DNA from 2 places in the Nocardioides sp. CCNWLW239 genome. Region 2 is predicted to be linked to the other one. Evidence: riboswitches for the same ligand, from Rfam matches in the RefSeq annotation. Region 2 holds a riboswitch; the other holds the start of a gene.
What was found. A riboswitch is a leader RNA that binds a small molecule or an ion and turns the genes downstream of it on or off. The one in region 2 is predicted to bind cobalamin.
Positions count from the first base shown of each region.

Region 1 (8,753 bases), 200 kb from region 2:
GAACGAGACGAGCGCACCCACGAACGCCCCGGTGGAGAGGCCGATCGCACCCGATCCGACGCCGAGCACCACGATCGAGACGGCGCCGGTGGAGGCGCCCGAGGAGATGCCGAGCACGAACGGGTCGGCGAGCGGGTTGCGCAGCAGCGACTGCAGGATCACCCCGCAGATGGCGAGGCCGGCACCGCAGATCCCCGCCAGCAGCGTACGTGGCAGCCGCAGGTCCCACACGATGCTCTGCTGGAGCAGGGTGAGGTCGGAGGAACCCAGCCCGGCGCGGTCGGCCACGACCCCGTAGACGTCGGCGATGCTGAGGTCGGAGGGGCCGACGGTGATCGCGCCGGCGACCGAGGCCAGCACCACCAGCGGAGCCAGGGCCAGCAGCACGCGTCTCCTGATAGCCGAGGCGTCACGTACGTCGGCCGAGGCGTCAGGCAGGTCGGCCGAGGCGTCACGTACGTGCCATGTCGGCCGACCGGGGTGACGCCTCGGCAGGCAGGGGTGACGGCTCGATCTCATAGGCCGAGGTCGGCGAGCTGCGAGGCGACGTTCTCGACCGCGTAGACGGTGCGGATCGAAGGGTTGAGCTCAGCGCCGGAGACGGTCACGAAGCGGTCGTTGCGGACCGCGTCCATCTTGGCGGTGACCGGGTTGCTCTTCAGGTACTCGATCTTGGCGCGCGCCGTCTCGGCGGTCTGGTTCTTGCGGGTCAGGTCGCCCAGCACGATGACGTCGGGGTTGCGTTCGGCGACGGTCTCCCAGTTGATCTGCGGCCACTCGTCGGTGGTGTCGTCGAAGACGTTCTCCATGCCGAGGGCGCGGCTGATGATCCCGGGGCCGCCGCAGCAGCCGGCCAGGTAGGGCGACTCGGAGCTGGCGAACCAGTACATCGCGCTCACCTCGCGCGCAGGCGCCTTCGCCCGGGCGGTCTCCAGCCGCTGGCTCAGGTCGGCGACCAGCTTCTCGCCGCGCTCGGGGACCCCGAAGATCCTCGCGAGCTCGGTGATCTCCTGGTAGATCGTCTCGATCTCGAGGGCGTCGACGCGGGTGCCGTCGTCGTCGCCCTCGTTGTCCTTGAGGCACTCGGCGGGGGAGAGGTAGGAGCCGACGCCGAGCTTCTCCAGGTCCTCGGGTGTGGTCACCCCGCCGTCGCCCAGGGTGCTGATGAAGGAGGCGGTGACGAAGTCCGGCTCGGCCTGCAGGACGCGCTCGTAGGAAGGCCAGTTGTCGGCGAGCCGGGGAACCCGCTCGTTGTCCGCGGCGAGCTCGTCGAGCACCGGGTCGGTCCACACCGCGGTGCCGGCCATCCGCTCGGCGAGACCGAGCGAGAGCAGGATCTCGGTGGAGCCCTGGTTGAGCGAGACCGCCCGCTCGGGCGGTGCCTCGAGCGTGATCTCCCGGCCGCAGTTGGTCAGTGTGAGCGGGAACCCGGCGGTGTCAGCGGCGGCCTGCTGCGCGTCGGCGGGCTGGTCCGCGGCGCAGCCGGTCGACGCGGAGCCGAGCACCAGGACGGTGGTCGCGGCGATCGATCGGGCCAGGGTCGTTCGGGTGGGGCGGGACAGGTGCACGTCGGTCCTCGGGCGGGTCGCGGGCTGGTGCGCGTCGCCCGTGCTGACCGGCAGCGGTCTGCTGCAGGGCCAGCAGGTCTTCGGACTCGGGATCGACCGGCGCGAGACGCCTTCCCAGGCCCGAGAGCCCAGTGGCACAGTGTCCCGTCCGTCACCCACACCGCTGCGCGTCAGTCCCGGACTCTCACCGGGTTCCCGTGCCGGGACTACGTCCCGAGCGGCTGGCCCGACGACCGTAGCAGGCGCGCCCACGCGCCCGTGCGAACGCCCTCAGCGCTCGCGGTGAGCGCTGAGCCCGTCCTGCCCGGGCGCGACCGAGTCGTGGAGCCTGATCGTGTGGTCGTACTGCTCGTCGACCATCGGTCGATAGGCGATCCGCGGTTCGGTCATCACGCCTTCGAGACGTACGCGCAGATCGGCCTCGATCCGCGCCATGGCCTCGGGGTCCACGGTGTCGGCGTCGGTGATCAGGTGCGGGCGCAGCGCGTCCATGCCGGTGTACCAGAAGGTGCCGTGCAGCAGCGGCCACAGCACGTCCTCGATGTGACCGCTGATCCCGCGTGGGCCGAGGGTCGCGGCCCGGTCCCCGGCGGTGACGACGGTCAGGGCGCGTTTGCCGACCAGGCCGCCCTTGCCGTACTTGAGCGGCTTGCCGGTCTCCGGATCCGGTACGTCGAAGGCGAACCCCGACTCGAAGACCCGGTCGATCCAGCCCTTGAGGATCGCCGGCACCGAGTACCACCACAGCGGGAACTGCACGACCAGTAGATCGGCCTCCCGCAGGCGGTCCTGGTGGTGGCGTACGTCTGCCTCGCCCCGTTCCACCAGAAGGGGATTGAAACCTTCTCGATAGAGGTCGATCTCATCGACGGTCCAACCGCCCGCGACGAGAGCGTTCCGGCCGATCTCCTGCAGCCGCCCGTTGAGCGACGACGCGTTCGGATGTGCCCATACCCAGAGTGCGTGCATGGGTCTCTGAACGCGGTCTGGCGCGGTCCGATTCCCACCTGGAGGCCCGTGGGCCTCGACCCGTTCTGACGACAAAGTCCGAACCTCGCTCAAATTAGCGGCCGAAGAGTGTTGACGTATGTGATTGCCATCACTAGCGTAAACCAGGCTTGAAACCTTTCAATTCGAGGAGCTGCCCATGCTGGACACACCCGCCGCACTGGAGCTGCGGGACGTGGCCAAGTCCTTCGGCCCCGTACGCGCCCTCCGGTCCGGAAGTCTCCGGGTCGAGGCCGGTTCCATCCACGCGCTCGTGGGGGAGAACGGGGCCGGGAAGTCGACCCTGGTCAAGATCGTCGCCGGGCTCTACCGCCGCGACTCGGGCGACTACCTGCTCGCCGGGGAGCAGGTCGACTTCCGCAACACCGCCGACGCCAAGCAGGCCGGCGTCGCGGTCATCTACCAGGAGCCGACCCTCTTCCCCGATCTCTCGGTCACCGAGAACATCTTCATGGGACGCCAGCCGACCAACCGCTGGGGCCGGATCGACCGCGCCGCGATGCGCACCGAGGTCGTCGAGCTGTTCGCCAGGCTCGGCGTGCCGATCGAGCCCGACCGCCCGACCGAGGGCCTCTCGATCGCCGACCAGCAGCTGATCGAGATCGCCAAGGCGCTCTCTCTCGACGCCAAGGTCCTGATCATGGACGAGCCGACCGCGGCCCTGTCCGGCAACGAGGTCGACCGGCTGATGGCCGTGGCGCGCACGCTGCGCGACCAGGGCTGCGCCGTCGTCTTCATCTCGCACCGCTTCGACGAGGTGTTCGCGCTGTGCGACACGATCACGGTGATGCGTGACGGCGCCTACATCTCCACCGACCCCATCTCCGAGGTCACCGAGGACGAGATCGTCCAGCGCCTGGTCGGACGAGAGGTCTCCGACCTCTACCCGAAGCTCGAGGCGACCGTCGGCAAGCCGTTGCTCGAGGTCAGGGGTCTCACCCGCACCGGCCTGTTCCACGACATCAGCCTCACCGTCCATGAGGGCGAGATCGTCGGCTTGGCCGGCCTCGTCGGCGCCGGACGCAGCGAGGTCGCGCAAGCGATCTTCGGGGTCGACCCCTACGAGAGCGGCGAGGTCACCCTCGACGGGCAGCCGGTCCCGCCGGGTGACCCGAGACGGGCGATCGAGATGGGTCTGGCATTCGTGCCCGAGGACCGTCGCCAGCACGGTCTCGTCCTGGACGCACCGATCTCACGCAACATCACCCTGCCGACCAGCCGCCGGCTGGCACGCACCGGCCTGATCAGCACCGGCATCGAGAACCGCTCGGCCGCCGACTGGGCAGCCCGGCTCGAGGTCAAGGCCGCGACGCTCGACACCCTGGCGGGCACCCTCTCGGGCGGCAACCAGCAGAAGGTCGTCCTGGCCAAGTGGCTCTCGACCCGGCCCAAGGTGCTGATCATCGACGAGCCCACCCGAGGCATCGACGTCGGCACCAAGTCCGAGGTCCACCGGCTGCTCTCGACCCTGGCACAGGAGGGTCTCGCGATCCTGATGATCTCCTCCGAGCTCCCTGAGGTGCTCGGGATGGCCGACCGGGTGATCGTCCTCAGCGAGGGCCACCAGACGGCCGAGCTGAGCCGCGAGGACGCGACCCCTGAGGCCGTCATGCGCGCGGCGACGGCCCACCACTCCACCACTCTGAACGTCAGCGAGGCATCATGACCACCACGCTCGACGCGCCCGCCCCGGCCGCGCCGCAGCCACGCCACCGAGCCACCAGCCGGCTGACCTGGCTCCTCAAGCAGCGTGAGACCGGCATCGCCGTCGCCTTCATCGCGCTGCTGGTGGTGACCACGGCGGTGAACCCCAACTTCCTGTTCAGCACGGACGGTTGGCGCGATCTCACCCTGACCCCCGCGATCCTCGTCTGCCTGGCCATCGGCCAGGCGATGGTGATCGTCACCCGCAACGTCGACCTCAGCGTCGGCTCGACGCTCGGGCTGACGGCGTACCTTTCCGGCCGGCTCTTCCTCGACACCGGGCTTCCGGTGCTCGTCGTCGTCCTGATCGCCGTTGCCGCGGGCGCCCTGCTCGGGCTGGTCAACGGGGTGCTGGTCGCCTTCGCCAAGGTGCCGGCGCTGGTCATCACCCTCGGCACGCTCTACATCTACCGCGGCATCATGCTCGAGTGGGCCGGCAGCGACCGGATCAACGCCTCCGACATCCCGCCCGGGCTGCTCGACTTCGGCACCGGATCCTTCCTGTTCATCCCGAACCTCGCCTGGATCTCGTTCGCGCTGCTCGCCGTCGCGATCTACCTGATGCGCTCCACCCGGGTCGGCCGCGAGTTCTACGCGATCGGCTCCGACCCCGACGCGGCCACTCTCTACGGGCTGCGGGACAAGCGCCGGGTCCTGCAGGCGTTCGCGACCTCGGGCGCGCTCGCTGGACTCGCCGGGATCCTGTACGTCTCCCGTTACGGCACCATCAGCTCCGGAGTCGGCCAGGGCATCGAGCTCGAGGCCGTCGGCGCAGCCGTCGTCGGTGGCGTGGCCATCTTCGGCGGCAGCGGAACCGTCCTCGGGGCGGCCCTGGGGGCCTACCTCCTCACCACCATCAACCGGGCGCTCCCGGTCCTGGGCATCCCCGACTTCTGGCAGCAGGCCGTCGTCGGTGCGCTGATCATCGGCGCGATCGTCCTGGACCGCTACTTCGCCCGCCGCCAGCACGACAAGCTCCTCGCAGAGAGGGAAGATTCATGAGTGCTCTGCTCTCCGAGAAGGCACCGGCCCGGACGTACGCAGCACACGCCAAGCCGTGGTGGCAACGCACCCTGATGACCAGGGACGCGGCGATTGTCGCCCTGCTCGTGGTGGTGTGGACGTACGCCTCGATCGCGATCCTCAACTTCTCCGACCCGATCACGGTCTACTTCCTGGTCCTGGACATCACGCCGATCCTGCTGATCGCGCTGCCGATGACGCTGATCATCATCACCGGCGAGATCGACCTCTCGGTGGCGAGCGTCGTGGGGCTCTCCAGCGTCCTGTTCGGGGTGCTGCACCGCGAGGGCGTGCCGATGGTCGCTGCGATGGTGCTCGCGCTGCTCGCGTGCGCGGTCGCCGGAGCGTTCAACGGCGTCTTGGTCACGCGCTACGGGCTGCCGTCGCTGGCGGTCACGATCGGCACGATGGCGCTCTTCCGCGGCATCGCGGTCGGCGCGCTCGGCACCACCGCGATCACGGACTGGCCGGACTCCTGGGGAGACGCCGTCCAGGCCCGGATCGGCGACACCCAGATCCCGCTGATGACGATCCCGCTGGTCGCGCTGATCGTGGTCTTCGCGGTCATCCTGCACTTCACCCCCTTCGGCCGGGGCATCTTCGCCGCCGGTCTCAGCAAGGACGCGGCCCGCTTCTCGGGCGTCAACGTCGACCGTACGAAGCTGATCCTGTTCACGCTCAGCGGGCTGGTCTCGGGGCTGGCGGGCATCTACTTCACGCTGCGCTACGGCAGCGCGCGGGGCGACAACGCCACCGGGTTGGAGCTCCAGGTCATCGCGGCCGTGCTGCTCGGCGGGGTGTCCATCTTCGGTGGCCGCGGTGCGATCCCCGGGGTCATCGCCGGCGTCGTCCTGATCGGGACCATCGGCAGCGCGCTGCGCCTCGACGGGCTCAGCGCCAACCTCATCCAGATCATCACCGGCGTACTTCTCATCGCAGCGGTCATCGCGGCCAGCGTCCTCGGCTGGACCGGTCGCATCGTCGGCACCTATCGCCGGCAACTGAGCTCGGACGAACCATCCTCGAAGAACTCAAAGAAATCGGAGTGAGAGACATGACCAGCAAGTTCCGACGCGCCGGCAGTGCCGTCGCCATCGTTGCGGCCCTCGGCCTCGCCCTGTCCGCCTGCGGTGGCGGGAGCGGCAGCGGCAGCGATGGAGAGGGTGGCGGCGACACCAGCAGCATCACCTTCATCCCGAAGAACCTCGGCAACCCCTACTTCGACGCCTCCGACGCGGGCGGCAAGAAGGCCGCCGAGGAGATCGGCACCGAGTGGAAGCAGGTCGGCCCGACCGAGTCGACGCCCGACTCCCAGGTCAGCTTCATCAACACCGCGACCCAGCAGCGCGCCGGCGCCCTGGTCGTCTCGGCCAACGACCCGACCGCCATCGGCGACGCCCTGGAGGAGGCTCGCAACGCCGGCACCAAGGTCGTCACGATGGACTCCGACACCGAGCCGCAGTTCCGCGACGTCTTCGTCAGCCAGGCCGACGCCGCCGGCATCGCCAAGAGCCAGGTCGACCTGATCGCCGAGCAGATCGGCGACAAGGGGGAGATCGCGATCCTCTCCGCGGCCGCCAACGCCACCAACCAGAACGAGTGGATCAAGCTGATGGAGGAGGAGCTGGCTGCCAACCACCCCGACATCAAGCTCGTCGACACCGTCTACGGCAACGACGACGACCAGACGTCCTTCGACAAGACCGCCGGCCTGCTGCAGTCCCACCCGAACCTCAAGGGCATCATCAGCCCCACCACGGTCGGCATCGCCGCAGCCGCGCGATACCTCTCCGACTCGCAGTACAAGGGCAAGGTCTCGCTGACCGGTCTCGGCACCCCGAACCAGATGCGGGAGTACGTCAAGGACGGCACCGTCAAGGCCTTCGCGCTGTGGGACCCCGAGCAGCTCGGCTACCTGTCCGCGTTCGCTGCCGACGCGCTCGCCTCCGGAGACATCGAGGGCAAGGAAGGCGACACGTTCGAGGCCGGTGAGCTCGGTGAGTACACCGTCGGCGCCGACGGCGTCATCGTCCTGGGAGAGCCGACGGTCTTCGACGAGTCGAACATCGACGACTTCGACTTCTGAGCGCACCGTTCGCGTGTAACACGCTGTTCGTAGTTCTACTCGCCTTGTATAACGACCGGATAGTGCTCCGAACGACGTGTTACCCGACCTCGCCGCCGAGCTGTGACGACAGCTCGGCGGCGTTCCTCGTGCGGTGCACGGGCCGGGGGACTGTCAGGAACGGCGGCCGAGGGTGGAGGCCCGCGCGACGAGCTCAGGGGTGAACAGGACCTGCTCGTGCTGGTGGCCGGGGTCGCCGACCTCGTCGAGGAGCAGCTCGGCGGCGCGGCGGCCGAGGTCCTGGCGGGGCTGGCGTACGGAGGTGAGCGGAACGGCCGCGGCGGCGGCGAACTCGATGTCGTCATAGCCGACGATGGCGAGATCGCCAGGCACGGTGCGCCCGCTGGAGATCGTCTGCTGGAGCAGCCCGAGCGCAATCAGGTCGTTGGCGCAGAACGCAGCCGTGGGGCGGCGCCGGGCGGGCAGTCCGACCAGCCGTTCGCCGGCCGCGCGGCCGGCGGCGACCGTCGGGGCCTCGCAGGAGAGCGTGATCAGGTCCTCGGGCGGGAGCCCGGCCTCGGCCCAGGCCTGTCGGGCGCCCTCGCCGCGGTCACGGACCTGTCCGATGGACTCCGGCCCCCCGACGTACGCCACCCGCTTGTGGCCCGAGTCGACGAGATGCTCGACGGCCAGCCGCCCGCCCAGGACGTCGTCGACGGCGACGGAGCAGAACGACGACCCGGCCCGGGTGCGGTCGACGATGACGACCGGTGTGCCCCGCTCGATCAGCTGGTCGAGCTGCGGGTCGTCGGGGTCGACCGGGGTGATCAGGATGCCTTGGACCCGCTGCTGCTGCAGGTGGGCCAGGTGGGCGCCCTCGCGGGCCGAGCGGCCGTCGCTGTTGCACAGGAACAGCGAGAGCCCGGCCTCCTCGGCGGCCAGCTCGATCCCACGGGCCACATCGGTGAAGAACGGGTTCCCGGCGTCGAGCATGACGTAGGCCAGCGACTGGGTGCTGCCGGTGCGCAGGGAGCGCGCCGACTCGTTGCGTACGAAGCCGAGTTCCGCCATCGCGCGCTCCACCCGCTCACGTGTCGTCCGGCTGACCCGGTCGGGGCGGTTGAGCACGTTGGAGACCGTGCCGAGGGAGACGCCTGCGGTGGCCGCGACGTCCTTGACCGAGGCGCTGCGCGGGTTGCCCGCACCTGGGGTGATCGCCACCTGGGCTCCTTCCTGAAACGTTCAATCGCAGCATAGGCCGTGGGCGGCGCTGTGACGAGGAAGCGCGCGAACGGGATTGACCGATGTCGGACATGCTCATTAGCGTCGTTGCCTAAATCGTTTCATCGGAGGTCGTCATGGAGCGCGTCTGCTTCCAGCTGCAG
Region 1 covers NZ_JBBBNW010000008.1:201,505-210,257, forward strand. The annotation lists gene WBG06_RS24510 (FecCD family ABC transporter permease) at 1-387, opposite strand, end outside; gene WBG06_RS24515 (ABC transporter substrate-binding protein) at 516-1,568, opposite strand; cobalamin riboswitch at 1,623-1,809, opposite strand; gene WBG06_RS24520 (NAD(P)H-dependent oxidoreductase) at 1,839-2,537, opposite strand; gene WBG06_RS24525 (sugar ABC transporter ATP-binding protein) at 2,716-4,242, shown strand; gene WBG06_RS24530 (ABC transporter permease) at 4,239-5,282, shown strand; gene WBG06_RS24535 (ABC transporter permease) at 5,279-6,352, shown strand; gene rhaS (rhamnose ABC transporter substrate-binding protein) at 6,358-7,389, shown strand; gene WBG06_RS24545 (LacI family DNA-binding transcriptional regulator) at 7,543-8,589, opposite strand; gene WBG06_RS24550 (L-rhamnose mutarotase) at 8,727-8,753, shown strand, end outside.
Region 1: linked by a shared signal. The riboswitch ahead of WBG06_RS24515 (ABC transporter substrate-binding protein) and the one ahead of WBG06_RS23570 (nitrite reductase) in region 2 are both predicted to bind cobalamin.

Region 2 (8,753 bases):
CTCCCGGACGGCGAGGGTCAGTGACCGATCACGGTGCCACATCGATCCAGGTCGGGGCCTCACGTACGTCGTCGGCCTGACCGACGAACAGCCAGGCGACGGGACGTTTGTACTCGAGCAAACCAACAAGAGATCGCAGGAACTCCTCGGCGATAACAGCCGACCTGGCCAACAACGCCCCGAACCGCGCATCGCCATCGCCCTCGCAGTAGCCACGTGAACCTCTCGGGACCCCACCGATACGGAGGACCACCATGAAGAAGTTCATCAGCACAGTGCTCGCCGGTATCGCGGCCGGCGCTCTCGCCCTCGCGACGGTCACGGCAATGCCCCAGCCTGTCCAGGCTGCAGCCGGCACCTATACCCCTCACGGCGGACCTTTCGTCACCCTCAGCGGCGGCCCCGTCACCTTCACCGTCGTGGAGGCCGACTTCAGCTTCACGTGTGAACAGTTCGATATGCCGGGCAGCCTGTTCGGCCCGAACGACAGCAGACCGTTCGGGATGCCCGTCACCACATGGGACCAGCTCACAGTCAGCGGGTGCAGTCTTGCGGACGGCGGAGCGGTCACGGTCGATCTGACCGGCACCTGGGGCTTCGCGATCACCGGGCCCGAGGTCGGCTCGGTCTCCCCCGCCGCGATCACCGACGCGGCCATGTCTGTCGAGTCTGGCGTCTGCTCGTTCAACGTCGCCGGCGACATCACTGGCACCTTCGACGACGCGACCGGGCTCTTCACCCCCACCGGGTCCACCCAGCGGATTGTTGCCGCCCCAACAGGTTTCCTGTGCCCCATCGTCGGGCTCGCACAGGGACAGGCCCTACACGTGAGCGGCAGCTGGACCATCACCGGTCTGACGATCACCAATCCGTGACCGACCGTTACAGCACCACCCACGAGCCGAGAGAAAACTTGTCATGCGCATGACAAGTTTTTACTCGGCCCCAGTCCCAACCGCCGTCCAGGCAGGGACCGAGGTTCACGTCCGCGCCTGGAGCGGGCGGCTACCCGAACCTCTCCTCGTGCACCACCGTCGAGAGCGCGGAGCGGTGGCGCCAGCCGAAGCGCTCCAGGTCGGGGACATCGGGCAGATCCTCGACGGGGCCGACGCAGAGCCAGGCGACGGGACGTACGTGGTCGGGCATCCCGACCAGGTCGCGCAGGAACTCCTCGCGGTAGAAGCTGACCCAGCCGACGCCGAGGCCCTCGGCGGTGGCGGCGAGCCAGAGGTTCTGGATGGCGAGGACGGTCGAGTAGAGGCCGGCGTCGGCGATCGCGTGGCGGCCGAGGACGTGGGTCCCGCCGCGCGTCGGGTCGTAGCCGACGACCACCCCGAGGCCGGACTCGCAGATCCCCTCGATCTTGATCTTCGAGAATGTCTCGGCCCGCTCCCCCGCCAGGGAGTCGGCGAAGACCTCTCGCTCGGTGGCGACGTGCTCGCGGAACGTACGCAGCGTCTCGGGCGAGCGCACCAGCACGAAGTCCCACGGCTGGGTCATCCCGACGCTCGGCGCCGCGTGGGCCGCCGACAGCACCCGCTCGAGCACGGCGGGGTCGACCGGCTCACCGGTGAACTCGGCACGGGTGTCGCGGCGGCGGTTGATGGCGTCGTAGAGATCCATCAGGCACGCACCCGGGCCGCGTCGTAGAGGAACGACTCGCCCCCGTCGCGGGCCAGCGCGGGCCCGGCCAGGATGACGGCCGCCTGGCGCAGGCCGGCGTCCTCGACCGCGTCGGCGATCGTCGCCACGGTCCCGCGCAGCACCTTCTCCTCGGGCTGGCTGGCACGGTAGACGACCACGACCGGACACTGCGGTCCGTAGTAGGGCAACAGCTCGGCCATCAGCTCCCGGGTGCGCCGGATCGCGAGGTGGAGCACGAGGGTGGCCCCGGTCGCGGCGTACGCGGCCAGCGACTCCCCCTCCGGCATCTGCGTCGACCGGGCCTGGGTGCGGGTGAGCACCACCGACTGCGCCACCAGCGGGACGGTCAGCTCGCGCCCGACCCTGGCGGCCGCCGCGGCGTAGGCCGGGACCCCGGGGGTCACGTCCCACGGCACCTCGGCGGCGTCGAGCCGCCGGGTCTGCTCCGCCATCGCCGAGTAGACCGAGGGGTCGCCGGAGACGAGGCGTACGACCTGCTTGCCGGCGCGGTGGGCGGCGACGGTCGCGCCGACGATCTGGTCCAGGTCGAGGCGCTGGGTGTCGACCAGCTCGGCCTCGGGGCTGCAGTGCGCCAGCACCTCGGGGTCCAGGTAGGTGCCCGGGTAGAGCACCACGTCCGCAGCCGCGAGCATCCGGGTCGCACGGACGGTGAGCAGGTCGGCCGCGCCGGGGCCGGCACCGACGAAGTGGACGGTCATCGGGGGTGCCTCCGGGTTGGTTCGTCTAGGTATGCAGACCAACGTGCGCTTCCCTGGCGGAACTCCACGTGGGAAGTGAGGGTTCGGCTGCATACCTTGATGAACCGCCAGCCCCTCACCGGACGTACCTCGGCGTCCAGACCTGCCCGGCCTCGGTGACGCGGGTCGAGCTCGCGCCCACGATGACCAGGCACTTCATGTCGATCTCGGCCGGGTCGAGGTCGCCGAGCGTCGTCACGGTCAGCGACTCCTCCGCGCGCCCGACGTCGCGGCCGACGACCACGACGGTGTCGGGCTTGCGGTGCTCCAGGAGTACGTCGCGGGCGGTGCCGATCTGCTCGGTTCGGGAGCGCGAGGCCGGGTTGTAGATCGCGAGCACCAGGTCGGCGGCGGCCACGGCGCGCAGCCGCTCCTCGACGACCGACCACGGCTTGAGCCGGTCGGAGAGCGACATCACCGCGAAGTCGGCCCCGACCGGGGCGCCGGCGCGGGCGGCCACCGCCTGGACGGCGCTGACGCCGGGCAGCACCCGGATGCGTACCGCTGCATAGGCCGGGTCGGCGGCCGCCTCGAAGACGGCCGACGCCATCCCGAAGACCCCGGCGTCGCCGCCGGAGACGACGGCCACCTTCTCCCCCGCCTTCGCCAGGTCCAGGGCGTGCCGGGCCCGGTCGACCTCGACGGTGTTGCCCGAGGCGTGCCGCTGCAGCCCTTCGCGTTGAGGCACCCGGTTGACGTAGGGCGCGTAGCCGACGACGTGACCGACCTCGGCCAGCGCGGCCGCGACCTCGGGGGTGACCCACCCCTCCGGCCCCGGGCCCAGCCCGACGACGAGCACCTCACCGGAGGCCGAGCCGTTCGAGTCGCCCCCGCGCGTCACCTCGACGGACTCGACCTCCGGGAGCTCTTGCCGCAGCCGAGCCGCGGCAGGCGCGGGGGCGGGTGCGGTGTCACCGGGGACGACGATGAGTGAGAAGTAGGGCACCGATGACGGGTCGACGTCGGCCACGGGGAGCCAGCGCTCCTCGGGCTGCGAGGCACGCTCGACGTACCAGGCGCCCTCGAGCCGCCCGGCGGCCACGAGCGCGGAACGAACCGCGGGGAACGTACGGCCGAGCTTCATGATGATGGCGGCCTCGGTGTCGGCGAGGCGCCGGGCGAGCTCGGGCTCCGGCAGGGTGCCGGGCAGGACGGTGAGGACGTCGGTCTGGCGCACCAGCGGCGTCGAGACCGCGGCGGTGGCGGCCGCGAAGGCCGGCACGCCGGGAACCACCGAGGTCGAATAGACCTCCTTGAAGCGGTCGTGGAGATACATCGAGGAGCCGTAGAAGAGCGGGTCGCCCTCGGCGAGCAGCACCACGTCGCGGCCGGCGTCGAGATGAGCCGAGAGCCGGACCGCGCAGGACTCGTAGAACTCGGCCATCGCGCCCACGTAGCCGCCCGGATGGGTCGTCGTGCCGGTGGTGACCGGGTAGCGCAGCTCCTCCTCGATCGCGTCCGCGGGGATCAGCGAGGAGGCGATCCGGCGGGCGTGGGACTGCTTGCGTACGCCGGCGTGGTAGGCGACGACCGGCGCCGCACCGATCAGCCGGGCGGCCTTGAGGGTGATCAGCTCGGGGTCGCCCGGGCCGATGCCGACGACGGTGAACCGTCCAGGGGTCGGGCCGGTCATTCCTGCTCCTGGGCGAGTGCGTTGAGGGCGGACGAGGTCATCGCAGATCCGCCGCGGCGACCGCGCACGGTGACGAAGGGGATGTCGATCCCGTGATCGGCGGCGAACGAGGCGAGCGCCTCCTTGGACTCGGCCGCGCCGATGAAGCCGACCGGGCAGCCGACGATCGCGGCCGGGCGTGGACCGCCGTCGAGGATCATCTCGAGCAGGTGGAACAGCGCCGTCGGGGCGTTGCCGATGGCGACCACGGCGCCGTCCAGGTAGGGCTCCCACAGCGCCAGCGCAGCGGCGGTGCGGGTCGTGCTCCACTCCCGGGCGAGCGCGGGGACCCGGTCGTCGCCGAGCATGCAGAGCACCTCGTTGTCACGCGGCAGCCGGCTGCGGGTGACCCCGGTCGCGACCATCGTGGCGTCGCACAGGATCGGCGCACCGGCCTCCAGCGCACCTCGCGCGGCCTTCACCAGATCGGGGTGGATGACCAGGTCGGAGGCGAGATCGACCTGTCCGCTGCCGTGGATCATCCGCACCGCGAGCCGCTCGGCGTCGGCCGGCACCGCGGACAGGTCGGCCTCGCGCCGGATGGTCGCGAAGGAGTCGACGTAGATCGCCGGGCCGGAGTCGATGTAGTCGTAGCGCCGGGTCGGACGCGGCTTAGGAGACGGGACGAGTACGCCGCGCCACGGCGTCACCACGACCTCGGGCGCCCGCGCGGCCAGCCTCTCGACCGCGGCCCGGTCGAGGGTCCCGTCGACGGCCGGGACGTGCTCTCCCCCGGGCACCTCGCCGAACCCGAGCTCGGCGGCCGCGCCGGGCAGCCGGTCCTCGGCCGCGACCGGCTCGGCCAGCGGGCAGTCGAGCTCGGAGACGTGCCAGGGCGCGGACGCACCGGTGCCGCGTACGTTCAAGAACTGCTCCGCGAGCGTGACCAGCCGGGGCGCCGCCTCGGCGAGCGGCACGACCGGCCCCCACACGTCGCCGATCCGGAGCTGGCCCTCGGTGGCCGACAGCGCGACCAGCCCGAGGTCGCACTCGCGCGAGACCAGGTCGCCGCGACCGTCGTCGAGCACGAAGAGGAACCGGCCCGGGAGCGCGGCCAGACGGGGCGCGGCGCACAGCAGCCGGTCCAGCGACGCGGCGACGCCGCGCAGGTCGGCGCGTCCCCCGGCGAGGCCGGTCTGCGGGGAGACCATCACGTTGCGTACGAGCTCGTGGGTCTGGGCCGGGACGAGGCCGGTCGCCTTCAGCGCGGCGAGCACCTCGGCCGGGAGGGTGCCGTCGACCGACGGCAGTCCCCGCACCTGGAGGTTGGCCCGCCCGGTGAGATGGACGAGCCCGTCGCCGTAGGTCTCGGCCACGGAGATCAGCGAGAGCAGCGAGGCGGACGAGACCGAGCCGCCGATCAGACGAAGTCTCACCAGCAGACCGTCCTCGGCCGGCCACGGTCGGCCGACTCCGGGGCACCGGTCGGTTCGGGTTCGAGGCATCCAGCCACCTGCTCCGTGGTCATGTGCCCTTCCGCGGGGCACGTGGTGACCTGGCGGCGGGCGCCGCCAGAGCCAGCAGGTCTTCGGACTCGGAATCGATCGGCGCGGGACGCCTTCCCAGAGCCGGGCTCCAGTGGCTGCCCTTCTCGCCGACATCGACTGCCGATATCGACCAGGAGAGCGTGTCCCGCCCGTCATCCTCACCGCTGCGCGTCAGTCCCGGACTCTCACCGGGTTCCCTGACCCCATCAGGCATGGAGTACGACTGGCAGGGCGAGACTACCTGGAGTCGACGACGAATCGTCAGCCAGTGCGGGCACCTGGCTACGATCGGCGCGTGCGCGCGTTGGTGATGGACGAGATCGGCGGCCCCCTCGACGTCCGGGACGTGCCCGAACCGACCGCTCCCGACGGCGGCGTGGTCGTGCGCATCCGGGCCACCGGGATCTGCCGGAGCGACTGGCACGCGTGGGTCGGCCACGACGACATCGAGCTGCCCCACGTCCCGGGCCACGAGCTGGCCGGCGTCGTCCACGCCGTCGGTGCCGGGGTTCGCGACTGGAAGGTCGGCGACCGCGTCACGGTGCCGTTCGTCGAGGGCTGCGGGCAGTGCGAGTGGTGCCGCTCGGGCAACGCCCAGGTCTGCCCCGCCCAGGAACAGCCCGGTTTCACCCACTGGGGCTCGTTCGCCGAGTACGTCGCGCTCCACGCCGCCGACACCAACCTGGTCGCGATCCCCGACGACGTCTCCGACGAGGCGGCCGCGAGCCTGGGCTGCCGGTTCGCGACCTCGTTCCGCGCCCTGACGGGACGCGCCGACGTCCGTGCGGGCGAGTGGGTCACCGTCGTGGGCGCCGGAGGCGTCGGGCTGAGCACGGTGATGATCGCCAAGGCGCTGGGCGCCTCGGTGATCGCCGTCGACCGGAACGTCGGCGCGCTCCAGGTCGCGACCGGGCTGGGTGCCGACCATGTCCTGGTCGCCGACGGCTCCGACATCCCGGCGCAGGTCCATGAGCTGACCGGTGGCGGCAGCCATGTCTCGGTCGACGCCGTCGGTAGCGAGCAGACCTGCGCGGACGCGATCTTCTCCCTCCGTCGCCTGGGTCGCCACGTACAGATCGGGCTGCTGCCTCCGGTCGAGGGTCATCCCCGCGTGCCGATGGCGCGCGTCATCGGGTGGGAGCTCGACCTGCTCGGCAGCCACGGCATGGCCGCCGCCGACTACCCCCGGATGATGGACCTGATCGCGTCGGGCGCGCTGCGCCCCCAGGACCTGGTCGAGCGGGTCATCTCCCTCGAGGAGGCCGGGTCGCTGCTACCGACCTTCGACACGGCCCCGCTCGCGGGGATGACCCTCATCGACCCTGCGCGGAGTCGTCAGAACGGGTAGCGCTCGATCTCCGACTGGATCGTGACCCACTGGATGTCGCAGAAGGTGTCCAGGTTGGCCGAGGTGCCGAAGTGACCGCCCACGCCGGAGGCCTTGGCGCCGCCGAAGGGAGCGACGGCCTCGTCGTCGACGGTCTGGTCGTTGATGTGCACCGCCCCTGAGGTGATCCGGTCGGCGAACTCGAAGGCCTTGAACGGGTTGGCGGTGAGCAGCGAGACCGAGAGACCGTATTCGGAGGAGTTGATGATCTCGATCGCCTCCTCGACGCTGTCGTAGCCCACGACCGGGGCGACCGGGCCGAAGATCTCCTGGCTGAAGGCCGGGCTGTCCAGAGGTACGTCGGCCAGGACCGTCGGACGGTAGAAGAGCCCGTCGTGGGTGCCGCCGGCGAGCAGCTTCGCGCCCGCCGCGACCGTGTCCTCCACGATGGCGTGCACGTTCTCGAGCTGCCGCTGGTCGATGATCGGGCCCAGCGCGTTGGCCGGGTCGGTCGGGTCGCCGACCGGGATGGCCTCGGCCTTGGCGGCCAGCTTGGCGGCGTACTCCTCCACCTTGTCCTTGGGGACCAGGTGACGGCCGGTGGTCATGCAGATCTGGCCCTGGTGGAGGAAGGATCCCCAGGCACCGGCGGAGGCGGCCGCGTCGATGTCCGCGTCGGGCAGCACCAGCAGCGCGTTGTTGCCGCCGAGCTCGAGGTGGACCTTCTTCAGCAGCGGCCCGGCGGCCTCACCGATCTTGCGGCCGGCGGCGGTGGAACCGGTGAAGGAGATGCAGGGCACGTCGGGGTGGGCGACCAGCGCGGCCCCGACCTCGGCGCCGGCCGGGAGCACGTGCAGCAGCCCCTCGGGCAGCCCCGCCTCGGCGAGGATCTCGGCGAGCACGAGACCGCCGGAGATCGACGTACGCGGGTCCGGCTTGAGCACGACGGCGTTGCCGAGCGCCAGCGCCGGAGCCACCGAGCGCATCGAGAGGATCGCCGGGAAGTTGAACGGGCTGATCACGCCGACGACACCGACCGGGACGTGCCGGCCGATCGAGACCCGCGGCTTCATGCTGCGCAGCATCTGGCCGTACGGCTGGGCCGCGAGCGCCGCGGCAGCGCTCAGCTCGGAGGTCACCAGCATCGCCTCGAAGCCGGCCTTGCCCTGGCCCGAACCGGCCTCCGGCACCAGCCAGCGGGTCAGCCGGTCGGGCTCGGCCTCGAGGATGGCGGCCGCCTTGGTCATCACCGCGGCGCGCTCGGTGTAGGGCAGCGCGGCCCAGGCGCGCTGCGCCTGCTTGGCGGCCGCGACTGCCTTGTCGAGGTCGGCGACGTCCGCCTGCCCGATCGTCGCGATGGTCTCCCCGGTCGCGGGGGCCGTCACGGGCATGGTCCCGGCACCGCCGGGCACGAAGGCGCCGTCGAAGATCTTCTCGTCCCAGATGCTCATGACGCCCGAGGCTATGACCGGCACCACACGGTGACCAGAGCAGGATTCCGTCCAGCGGAAGGCAGCTCTTGATCTAGTGGAGGGCCAGGTGAAACGCGAGGCCGAGGCCGGCGAGACCGACCAACCAGCGCAGCGGACGCTCGGGAGCGACCCGGACGATCGCGGGACCCAGGAAGCCGCCGAGCACCGCGCCCAGCCCGAGGGCGACGGCCGCAGGCCAGTCGACGGGGGCGAAGAAGACGTACGCGATCGCGGCGGTGCCGTTGGCGACGCCGGTGGCGACGTTCTTGACCGCGTTGGTGATCGCGATGGCCTCGGCGCGCTCCAGCACGAGCACGGCCAGCGCGATGATGCCGACTCCCGCGCCGAAGTAGCCGCCGTAGATGCCGAGCACGAAGACGATCACGCCCCAGC
Region 2 covers NZ_JBBBNW010000008.1:4,536-13,288, reverse strand. The annotation lists gene WBG06_RS23600 (hypothetical protein) at 1-24, shown strand, start outside; gene WBG06_RS23595 (hypothetical protein) at 255-875, shown strand; gene bluB (5,6-dimethylbenzimidazole synthase) at 1,006-1,623, opposite strand; gene cobM (precorrin-4 C(11)-methyltransferase) at 1,623-2,363, opposite strand; gene cobJ (precorrin-3B C(17)-methyltransferase) at 2,479-4,035, opposite strand; gene WBG06_RS23575 (precorrin-8X methylmutase) at 4,032-4,640, opposite strand; partial or broken gene WBG06_RS23570 (nitrite reductase) at 5,331-5,519, opposite strand; cobalamin riboswitch at 5,577-5,803, opposite strand; gene WBG06_RS23565 (zinc-dependent alcohol dehydrogenase family protein) at 5,857-6,909, shown strand; gene WBG06_RS23560 (aldehyde dehydrogenase family protein) at 6,897-8,339, opposite strand; gene WBG06_RS23555 (sulfite exporter TauE/SafE family protein) at 8,413-8,753, opposite strand, start outside.